4 regions of the Streptomyces sp. NPDC000345 genome follow, and region 1 is predicted to be linked to each of the others. Evidence: riboswitches for the same ligand, from Rfam matches in the RefSeq annotation. Region 1 holds a riboswitch; each other region holds the start of a gene.
What was found. A riboswitch is a leader RNA that binds a small molecule or an ion and turns the genes downstream of it on or off. The one in region 1 is predicted to bind cyclic di-AMP.
Positions count from the first base shown of each region.

Region 2: linked by a shared signal. The riboswitch ahead of ACFY30_RS03955 (transglycosylase SLT domain-containing protein) and the one ahead of ACFY30_RS33395 (C40 family peptidase) in region 1 are both predicted to bind cyclic di-AMP.
Region 3: linked by a shared signal. The riboswitch ahead of ACFY30_RS29510 (M23 family metallopeptidase) and the one ahead of ACFY30_RS33395 (C40 family peptidase) in region 1 are both predicted to bind cyclic di-AMP.
Region 4: linked by a shared signal. The riboswitch ahead of ACFY30_RS22025 (M23 family metallopeptidase) and the one ahead of ACFY30_RS33395 (C40 family peptidase) in region 1 are both predicted to bind cyclic di-AMP.

Region 1 is NZ_JBIAZE010000018.1:152,716-154,905, reverse strand. It holds gene ACFY30_RS33400 (hypothetical protein) at 1-299, shown strand, start outside; cyclic di-AMP (ydaO/yuaA leader) riboswitch at 672-858, shown strand; gene ACFY30_RS33395 (C40 family peptidase) at 862-1,335, shown strand; gene ACFY30_RS33390 (ATP-binding protein) at 1,380-1,859, opposite strand; gene ACFY30_RS33385 (helix-turn-helix domain-containing protein) at 2,071-2,190, shown strand, end outside.
Region 2 is NZ_JBIAZE010000001.1:852,353-854,542, reverse strand. It holds gene ACFY30_RS03960 (HAD family hydrolase) at 1-324, shown strand, start outside; gene ACFY30_RS03955 (transglycosylase SLT domain-containing protein) at 334-795, opposite strand; cyclic di-AMP (ydaO/yuaA leader) riboswitch at 799-1,024, opposite strand; gene ACFY30_RS03950 (polyprenyl synthetase family protein) at 1,425-2,190, shown strand, end outside.
Region 3 is NZ_JBIAZE010000014.1:122,507-124,696, forward strand. It holds gene ACFY30_RS29505 (M16 family metallopeptidase) at 1-519, shown strand, start outside; cyclic di-AMP (ydaO/yuaA leader) riboswitch at 744-905, shown strand; gene ACFY30_RS29510 (M23 family metallopeptidase) at 920-1,663, shown strand; gene ACFY30_RS29515 (GntR family transcriptional regulator) at 1,852-2,190, shown strand, end outside.
Region 4 is NZ_JBIAZE010000009.1:22,565-24,754, forward strand. It holds gene ACFY30_RS22025 (M23 family metallopeptidase) at 9-1,043, opposite strand; cyclic di-AMP (ydaO/yuaA leader) riboswitch at 1,051-1,218, opposite strand; tRNA gene ACFY30_RS22030 (tRNA-Met) at 1,465-1,538, opposite strand; gene ACFY30_RS22035 (dihydrofolate reductase family protein) at 1,601-2,190, opposite strand, start outside.

The DNA of each region.
Region 1 (2,190 bases):
CCGAGCTGCCGCCGCTGCCCGCGCTGACCCGCGCCGAGGCCGAGCTGATCGACCGATACCTGGACGTGGTGGACCTGCTCGGGCGGATCAATCCCGCCCGCCACGGCGACACGTACCGCGGTCTGCGGGCCGCCCAGGCGCTGGTGGCGAGGGCGGCGGAGCTGCGTGACGCGCTGGCGCTGATGCACCAGCGGGGCGAGAGCGAGCTGTCCGCGCCGACCCTCGCGCGGGCGCTGCGCGTCCTGGACGGGGAGCGCCGTACGGCGCGTGTCACGGTGCCTCCGCTCTCCGACAGTTGACCCACGGCCGTCCGGCCCGGCACGGCCGCGTCACGAGCGCGACGTCCGGGCCGGACCCGAAACGCACCAGACGGATTACCCCCGTTCGGCGGAGCGGCGGCTCCCCTCGCGAGCGCGCGCGAGTTGCCGAAAGCGCCGTTTCCCGGAGCCGCACAAGGGGTAGCGCCGCAGGTCGGAGGGCTTTTGGCGGCCTTGACACCTGAGCGTCCATCAGGGTGTCCACCCGAACGGGTGAGTGGTGAGTAACCCCACAAATCCACGGTTCCATTGGGATTTTTGGTCAACGGTGAGTCAAGATCCCTGTCTGACGACAAGTCCCCGCCACAAGCGGCGGGGCGGTCCGGGCGGACGCCGAGTCCTGCCGCTGCCCGGATTGACCGGTCGACAGAAGTGCATCGGCAGGAGTGGAGGACCCAAGCACGACGGGTCGCCGGAACGTCGCCTCCGCAGGGAGACGCCGGACCGAGCAACCCTTGGGGTGAAGCCGCGCGAGCGGCCGGGCACCTTTGTCAGCCCGAATCCGACAGGTCATCCTTCACAGGCGGTTGACGAAGGGTTGCGCATGACTGCGCTCAATCGTGTCCCGTCGCTCATGGCCAGGGCCGGTACGGCCTCTGCCTTCGCCATCGCCGCCGTCGGTGGCTCGATCGTGATCCCCGGTGTCGCCTCCGACGCGGCGGCTGCCACACCGGCGACCAAGGCACTGCAGGTCGCGGCGTCCAAGAAGGGCTCTCCGTACAAGTACGGGGCGACCGGGCCGAAGAGGTTCGACTGCTCGGGTCTCACGCTGTACTCGTTCAAGAAGGCGGGCAAGACGCTGCCGCGCACGGCGGCACAGCAGTACAACAAGACCCGCCACATCTCTGCCGCCAGCCGCAAGGCCGGCGACCTGGTGTTCTTCCACTCGGGGTCGAACGTGTACCACGTCGGCATCTACGCCGGTAAGGGCAAGATCTGGCACTCGCCCAAGACGGGAGACGTGGTGAAGCTGCAGAAGATCTGGACCAAGAGCGTCTGGTACGGCCGGGTCCGCTGACCCTCGTCGTCCTTCCGGGGCGGTGGCGGCGTCCTGACGCGCCGTCAACGCCCCGGGAGTTCGCCGGCCGGCGGGATCGCCACGGCTTCCACGGCCGGCTCCGCCGGGACGGTCCAGGGCAGCTCCACCGCGACCGTCTTGCCGCCCTCGCGCGTGGGGCGGACTCTGAGCTTGCCGCCGCATTCGGCGGTCAGCCAGCGAATGATCACCAGACCTCGGCCGTTGTCCTGCTGGACGGCGGCCGGCAGTCGTTTGGGCAGGCGCGGGTGGCTGTCGGTCACGCCGACGTACAGGCGCTCGTCACGGTCGAGGACGAGGTCCACCGTGAAGGTGGGTGACAGCCCGAAGGTGTGCTGTACGGCGTTGGTGGCGAGTTCCGAGACGATCAGCCGGATGGTGTCGGCCGCCTCGCTGTCCGCCGGCAGACCCCACTCGCCGAGAGTGCCGGCCACGAAACCGCGGGCGGCGGAGACCGAGGCGGGATCGCTCGGCAGAGTGACGGATGCTTCCAGATGGTCTGCCATGGCGACCTCGTCCCTTTCCCACCGGACCGGAGTCCGACACGCTGCGGATGGTTCGAGTACGGTCCCGGACCGGTGCTTCTTCGCCAGACTGCCATTACCGCGCCGGTCCCGGTGGCGATCCACCGGGATATGCATATATCTGTCGCCCGATGCGGTGAACTCTGCCACGGTCGAACATTCTGGACGGCACGTCAGGAATAAGGAGGAGCTCATGCAGCACGGCCCTGCGGTGCGCCGCCGGAAGCTGGGCGCCGAGCTGCGCAGTCTGCGCGCCCGGGCGGGGCTCACGAGCGGCGAGGCGGCCCGGCTCGTCGGATGGCACCAGTCCAAG
Region 2 (2,190 bases), on a different contig from region 1:
GACGACGAGTTGGCGGCGACGGCCCGGGCGGTGGCCGGCTCGCTCGCCACCGTCACCATGTCGGGGCCCGGCACGGTGGAGCTGCAGCCGTGCGGGGTCACCAAGGCGACCGGACTGGCCCTGGCCGCGGACCACCTGGGCCTGCGGCCCGAGGACACCCTGGCCTTCGGGGACATGCCCAACGACATCCCGATGTTCGACTGGGCCGCCCGCGGTGTCGCGATGGCCAACGCCCACCCGGAGCTCAAGGCGGTCGCCGACGAGGTGACGACGTCGAACGAGGACGACGGCGTCGCCGTCGTCCTCGAACGTCTCTGTCCCTAGCGGCTCGGCTCAGTACGCGCCGAACACGTTGTCGATCGAGCCGTACCGCGCAGCCGCGTAGTTGCAGGAGGCGGTGATGTTCGCGACCGGGTCGTACGGGTCCCAGGAGGTGCCGGACACGTGGTACGCGTTGAAGGTCGGGTCGATGATCTGCAGCAGGCCCTTGGACGGGGTGCCGGCGGCAGCGTTGGAGTCCCAGAGGTTGATGGCGGACGGGTTGCCCGAGGACTCGCGCAGCACGTTGCGGTAGATGCCGTTGTAGGTGCCCGGGATCCCGTGCTGCGCCATGACCTGGAGCGACGCGCGGATCCAGCCGTCGAGGTTGTTGGCGTAGCCGAGGCTGGTGGCGGTGGCCACGGTCGGGGTCGCCGCGGAGGCGGTGGTCGCGCCGAAGAGCGGGAGGGCGAGCACGGTGACGCCGGTGGCGGCGACGGCGAGCGCGCGGGCGAGGCGGCGGGGCTGAGCGGGCATGGCGAAGTTCCTCTCCGTCGCCTGCGAGGTGAGCTGTCGGGTTCGGGCGGGAGCTGCCCGGCCGGTCCTCGCGGACACGACTTCACCCCAAGCCGTCCCGGTATGTCCTGAACATGCCCACAGACATGTCCGGGTCCGCCCGGTGCGGCGACTTACCTGGTTCCCCCGCTCCTGCCCTGGTGTTCTCGGTGGGTGCCGGGGCGGTGGCAGGATTCGGCGTCCGCCCGACAGGCCGGGAACGTATGCGAGAGCACATGTCCGGAACAAGTGGCGGATTCACAGTTCGGCCCTATTGACCTTGGTCTGCGCTCTATGGGGTGCTTGATCCTTTGTGGCTGCAAACGTCAACTCGCTTGAGCGGGAAGAGGAATCGGAATGGGGCGGAGGGGAACCTGTTTCCCGGGGGAGTGAGCCAACTCACCGGCATCCACAAGAGGGGCTAATCGGGCAATAGCCTCAACGGGTTATTAAGGGGCCGATGCCGAGGGGGGACCCTTATACGGCCGGGCTGTAACCGTGGGGGCTCGCGGTGATCGAAACATGACCGGATACGCTGACTTGAGTGAGCGCAGAGACCTATCGACAAACCGCGTAGTCGCCAGTAGACACCAGCAGACAGGAGACCCCTCGTGACCGTCGTCGAGCCGTTTGGGCTGAGCGTGCGGGACCAGGCTCTGGAAGCCGATGTCCAGGCCGGACTGGCGGCTGTCGAGGAAGGCTTGCTCGAGGCCACCAAGAGTGAGGTGCCGTTCATCACCGAGGCGGCCCAGCACCTGCTGCGGGCCGGCGGGAAGCGGTTCCGCCCGCTGCTCGTGATGCTCGCGGCACGCTTCGGCGACCCCTACGCGCCGGGAATCGTCCCCTCGGCCGTCGTGGTGGAGCTCACCCATCTGGCCACCCTCTACCACGACGACGTCATGGACGAGGCCGCGGTGCGGCGCGGGGTGCCCAGCGCGAACGCCCGCTGGGGCAACTCGCTCGCCGTCCTCACCGGCGACTTCCTCTTCGCGCGCGCCTCGCACATCCTGGCCGACCTCGGCCCGGAGGCGGTGCGGGTGCAGGCGGAGGCGTTCGAGCGGCTGGTCACCGGCCAGATCCTGGAGACGGCCGGCCCGGTCGACGGCCGTGACCCGGTCGAGCACTACCTCGACGTCCTCGGCGGCAAGACCGGCTCCCTGGTGGCGGTCTCCTGCCGGTTCGGCGCGATGATGTCGGGCGCCGACGAGACCGTCGTGGACGTGCTGACCCAGTACGGGGAGCGGCTCGGCGTCGCCTTCCAGCTCGCCGACGACGTCCTCGACATCGCCTCCGACTCCCACGAGTCGGGCAAGACGCCGGGCACGGACCTGCGTGAGGGCGTCCCCACGCTTCCGGTGCTGCGGCTGCGCGAGCGCG
Region 3 (2,190 bases), on a different contig from region 1:
CTCGGCGGCACCCTCACCTCCCGCCTGGACCGCGTCCTGCGCGAGGAGAAGGGCTACACCTACGGGGTGCGCGCCTTCGGGCAGGTGCTCCGGTCCGCGCCGGACGGCTCGGGCGCCGCGATGCTGGCCATCAGCGGCTCCGTCGACACGCCGAACACCGGTCCCGCCCTGGACGACCTGTGGAAGGTGCTGCGCACCCTCGCCGCCGAGGGTCTGACGGACGCCGAGCGCGACGTCGCCGTGCAGAACCTGGTGGGCGTGGCGCCGCTGAAGTACGAGACCGCCGCGGCCGTCGCGAGCACCCTGGCCGACCAGGTCGAGCAGCATCTGCCGGACGACTACCAGGCCACGCTGTACCAGCAGCTCGCCGCGACCGGCACGGTGGAGGCCACCGCAGCGGCCGTGAGCGCCTTCCCGGTGGACCGTCTGGTGACCGTCCTCGTCGGTGACGCCGCCCGGATCGAGGAGGCCGTCGAGGCGCTCGGCATCGGCGAGGTGAAGGTCGTGCCGGCGGAGTAGCGGCGACCGGACCCGCGGCCGCCGAGGCCAACGGCACACGCGCGTACGGGCCCTGGTGGACGGCGACGGCCACCAGGGCCGCAAGATGTCCGGATTGAGGCAGAGGTTGCCTGTCTGTGCTGTGGGATGCGCTACAAAAACCCTGATCCGTTTGAGGATTGAAAGCGGCGCCGCATAGCTTCATGCGGGCTGTTCGTCAGGCAGTGCGCCGCATCCGCGGCACCGAACAGTCATCGCCGAGTCCCCGTACGGCGCGAGCCAGGGGAGCCGGGGACCCATGAAGTCCCTGGGGTGAATCGGACGCCCGCGCGAACGCGAGGGGGCCCGTAGGAGACCTTCCTGCTCCGAACCCGTCAGCTAACCCGGTAGGCGAGAAGGAAGGAAAGGACCGCTCAACTTCATGGCGTTCACCTGCGCCACCGGCAAGCACCGTCGCCCCAGCCGGATGCAGCGCACCACCGCGCGCGCGGCGAGCGTCGCGGCGCTCACCACCACCGGTGTCATGGCCACCGTCGCCTCCGCCCCGGCCTTCGCCGCCGAGCCCACGCCCGAGGAGACGGGGCTGATCCCCGTCGTCACCGCCGGCGAGTCCGTCGCCGAGCAGATCGACGACCAGGTCGCCGTGCAGAAGAAGGCCGCCTTCGAGGAGGCCGCGCGCGTGGCCGCCGCCAAGAAGGCCGCGGAGGAGCGCGAGGCACGCGTGCGTGCCGCCCGCGAGGCCGAGCGCAAGCGCCTGAACGCCTTCGTGCTGCCGATCACCGGTTCCTACGTCTCCACCGGCTACCAGGCCAGCAGCTCGCTGTGGTCCTCCGGCAGCCACACCGGCATCGACTTCCACGCCGCCAGCGGCACGCCCGTGCACGCGGTCGGCCTGGGCACGGTCGTCGAGGCGGGCTGGGGCGGGGCGTACGGCAACCAGGTCGTCATCAAGATGAACGACGGCACCTACACCCAGTACGGTCACCTGTCCTCCATCGGGGTCTCCGTGGGGCAGCAGGTCACCCCGGGGCAGCAGATCGGCCTGTCCGGCGCGACCGGCAACGTCACCGGCCCGCATCTGCACTTCGAGGCCCGCACCACGGCGGAGTACGGCTCGGACATCGACCCGGTCGCCTACCTCCGCCAGCACGGTGTGAACGTCTGACGACACACGGCGACAGATCGTCCAGCCCCGGCCCGCGTGGCCGGGGCTTTCGCCGTTTACGACCCCCCGCTGTCCAAAAAATATCCCTGGATTCCGGTCCGCCATCGGAAATTCCGGCTCATTGCAATAGAGTCACGGAACACACGTCAATCGTCGACGTTTCACGGGGATTAAGGCGGAGGTCGGTCATGCGTATTCCGGCGCACTCGGTGTGCACGGCCATCCGGGACGACATCGTCGCGGGTGTCTACGAGCGCGGCAGCCGCCTCACCGAGGAACTCCTCGCCCGCCGCTACGGAGTTTCCCGCGTCCCCGTCCGGGAGGCACTGCGCACCCTGGAGGCCGAGGGTTTCGTCGTCACCCGGCGCCACGCGGGCGCGTGCGTCGCGGAGCCGACCGAGCAGGAGGCGGCCGACCTGCTGGAGATGCGCATGCTCCTGGAGCCGCTCGGCGCCGCGCGGGCCGCCCAGCGCCGCACCGAGGCCCATCTGAAGGTGCTGCGCGGTCTGGTCCGGCTGGGCCAGGAG
Region 4 (2,190 bases), on a different contig from region 1:
GGGCCGGCTCAGGGGTTGAGGCCCTTGCTGCGCAGCCAGGCCATCGGGTCGATGCCGTCGGCACTGCCGTTCGCGTGGACCTCCAGGTGGAGGTGGGCGCCGGTCACGTTGCCGGTGGCACCCACGCGGCCGATCACGTCACCGGTGGCGACCTTCTGGCCGACGCTGACGCTGATCGACGACTGGTGGCAGAACCACAGCTCGGTGCCGTCGTCCAGGGTGAGGATGGTGCGGTAGCCGTAGGCGCCGGCCCAGCCCGCCTCGGTGATGGTGCCGCTGTGTACGGCCTTGATGAGCGTGCCGGTGGGAGCGGCGAAGTCCAGGCCGGTGTGGTAGCCGGAGGACCAGAGGGAGCCGGCCTGACCGAAGGTCGAGGTGATGGTGTACGAGGAGGTCGGCAGCGTGTACTGCTTGGCCAGTTCGGCCAGGCGCGCGGCCTCGGCCTTCTCCCTGGCGGCCTCCTCGGCCTTCTCCTTCGCGGCGGCGGCCTCGGCCTCCGCCTCCTTCTCGGCCTTGGCGACGGCGGCCGCCTCCGCCTTGGCCGCGGCGGCCTCGGCGACGGCCTGGGCCTTGGAGGCGACCTGGGTCTGCTGCGACTCGGCCTGCGCCATGATCCGGCTGCGCAGCGCCTCACCGGCGTCGGCGGCGGTCCGGCTGCTGTCGGTGGCGGTCTCGGAGCCGAAGCTCGCGAGCGCCGGGGCGGCGTCCTCGGCGGGGTCGTCGTCGGAGATGAGGGAGCCCACGCCGGGCAGGTCCGGCATGGAGATGGAGACCGGGGCCTTGCCGGTGTTGGCGCTGGCCATGCCGCCGGCGCTGACGGCGGCTATGACGCCGACGCCGAGAACGGTGGAGCTGCGGGCGAACCCGCCGCCGCGCTGCTTGGCGACCCGGTGCTTGCCCCGGACCGGGCGAATGGACTCCGCGGTGGGGTTCCATTCCTCCCAGGGGCCCTCGTCGGTGCGGTAGCCGCCGTAGCCGTAGGTCTCGGCGGACCGCTGGCTCGGCACGAACGGGGCTTCTGGGGCAGGCCGGTTGGACGCCACGCGGGCGCACTCCTTTCCTTCCGTCGCCTACCGGGTTAGCTGACGGGTTCGGAGCGGGAAGGTCTCCTACGCGCGTATACCGTTCGTGACTCTGCGAGTTCACGGCGGCTTCCGCGTGATTCACCCCAAGGTGGTGGTTCCCCGGTTCCCTTGCGGGATTCGGCGCGTGCGCACGGAGCCGCCTCTTGTGACGGCTGGGACGACCGCGCTGCGTTATCGAACGTTAATAGACCCGGGCACGGGTTTCCAAGCTCTTCGGCTTGATCAACTACATTTTTGGCCTGGACCTTTCAGGCCATGACCGTTGAAAAACGGGCGAGTTGACCGGAAAGCACAGCGAACGCACAGCCGTCGACCGGGAGATCCCGGAAACACACCGAGGGCCGGAACCCTGAAAAGGATTCCGGCCCTCAGCCTTCAGTAGCGGGGACAGGATTTGAACCTGCGACCTCTGGGTTATGAGCCCAGCGAGCTACCGAGCTGCTCCACCCCGCGTCGGTATGACACCAGTGTACGTCATCTACGGAGCTGATTGTTCATGGCCGGTGCGACCCCCGTCACACCAGGTGCCGGTTGGGCTCCTTCGCCCGCTCGGCGTACTCCGGGAGGACGACGACGTCGGCCCCCTCCGCACCCAGGAGGCCGATGCCGTCGGCGGCCGTCACGAAGGTGTCCGGCTCCTGCCAGGCGGTGACCACCCGGCGCACGCCCGCGTCGAGGATGAGACGGGCGCAGGGCAGCGGGCGGGAGGAGCGGCGGGCGCAGGGTTCCAGGCTGCTGTAGACGGTGGCCGTGGCCAGGCGGGGGTCGGCGGGGTCGAGTTTCGCCAGGGCGGCCTCCTCGGCGTGGACGACCGGGTCACCGGCCTCGCGGGAGTGGCCGCGCGCCAGTTCCGTCCCGTCGGCGGCGACGATCACCGCGCCGACGCTGAACGCGGTCCGCGAGGGCGGGCACAGGGCGGCGAGTTCACAGGCGAGGGCCAGCCAGCGGCGGTCGGCGGCGGAGGGGAGCCGGCCGGTGCCGGGGGCGGTGGGCTCGTAGCGCATGAGCACCACGTCCTCGATCCGCCGGGTCTCGGCCAGGCGCAGCCGGCCGCCCTGGTAGGCGCCGGGACCGAAGAGCCGGGGTGCCTCCGGGTCGCCCACGA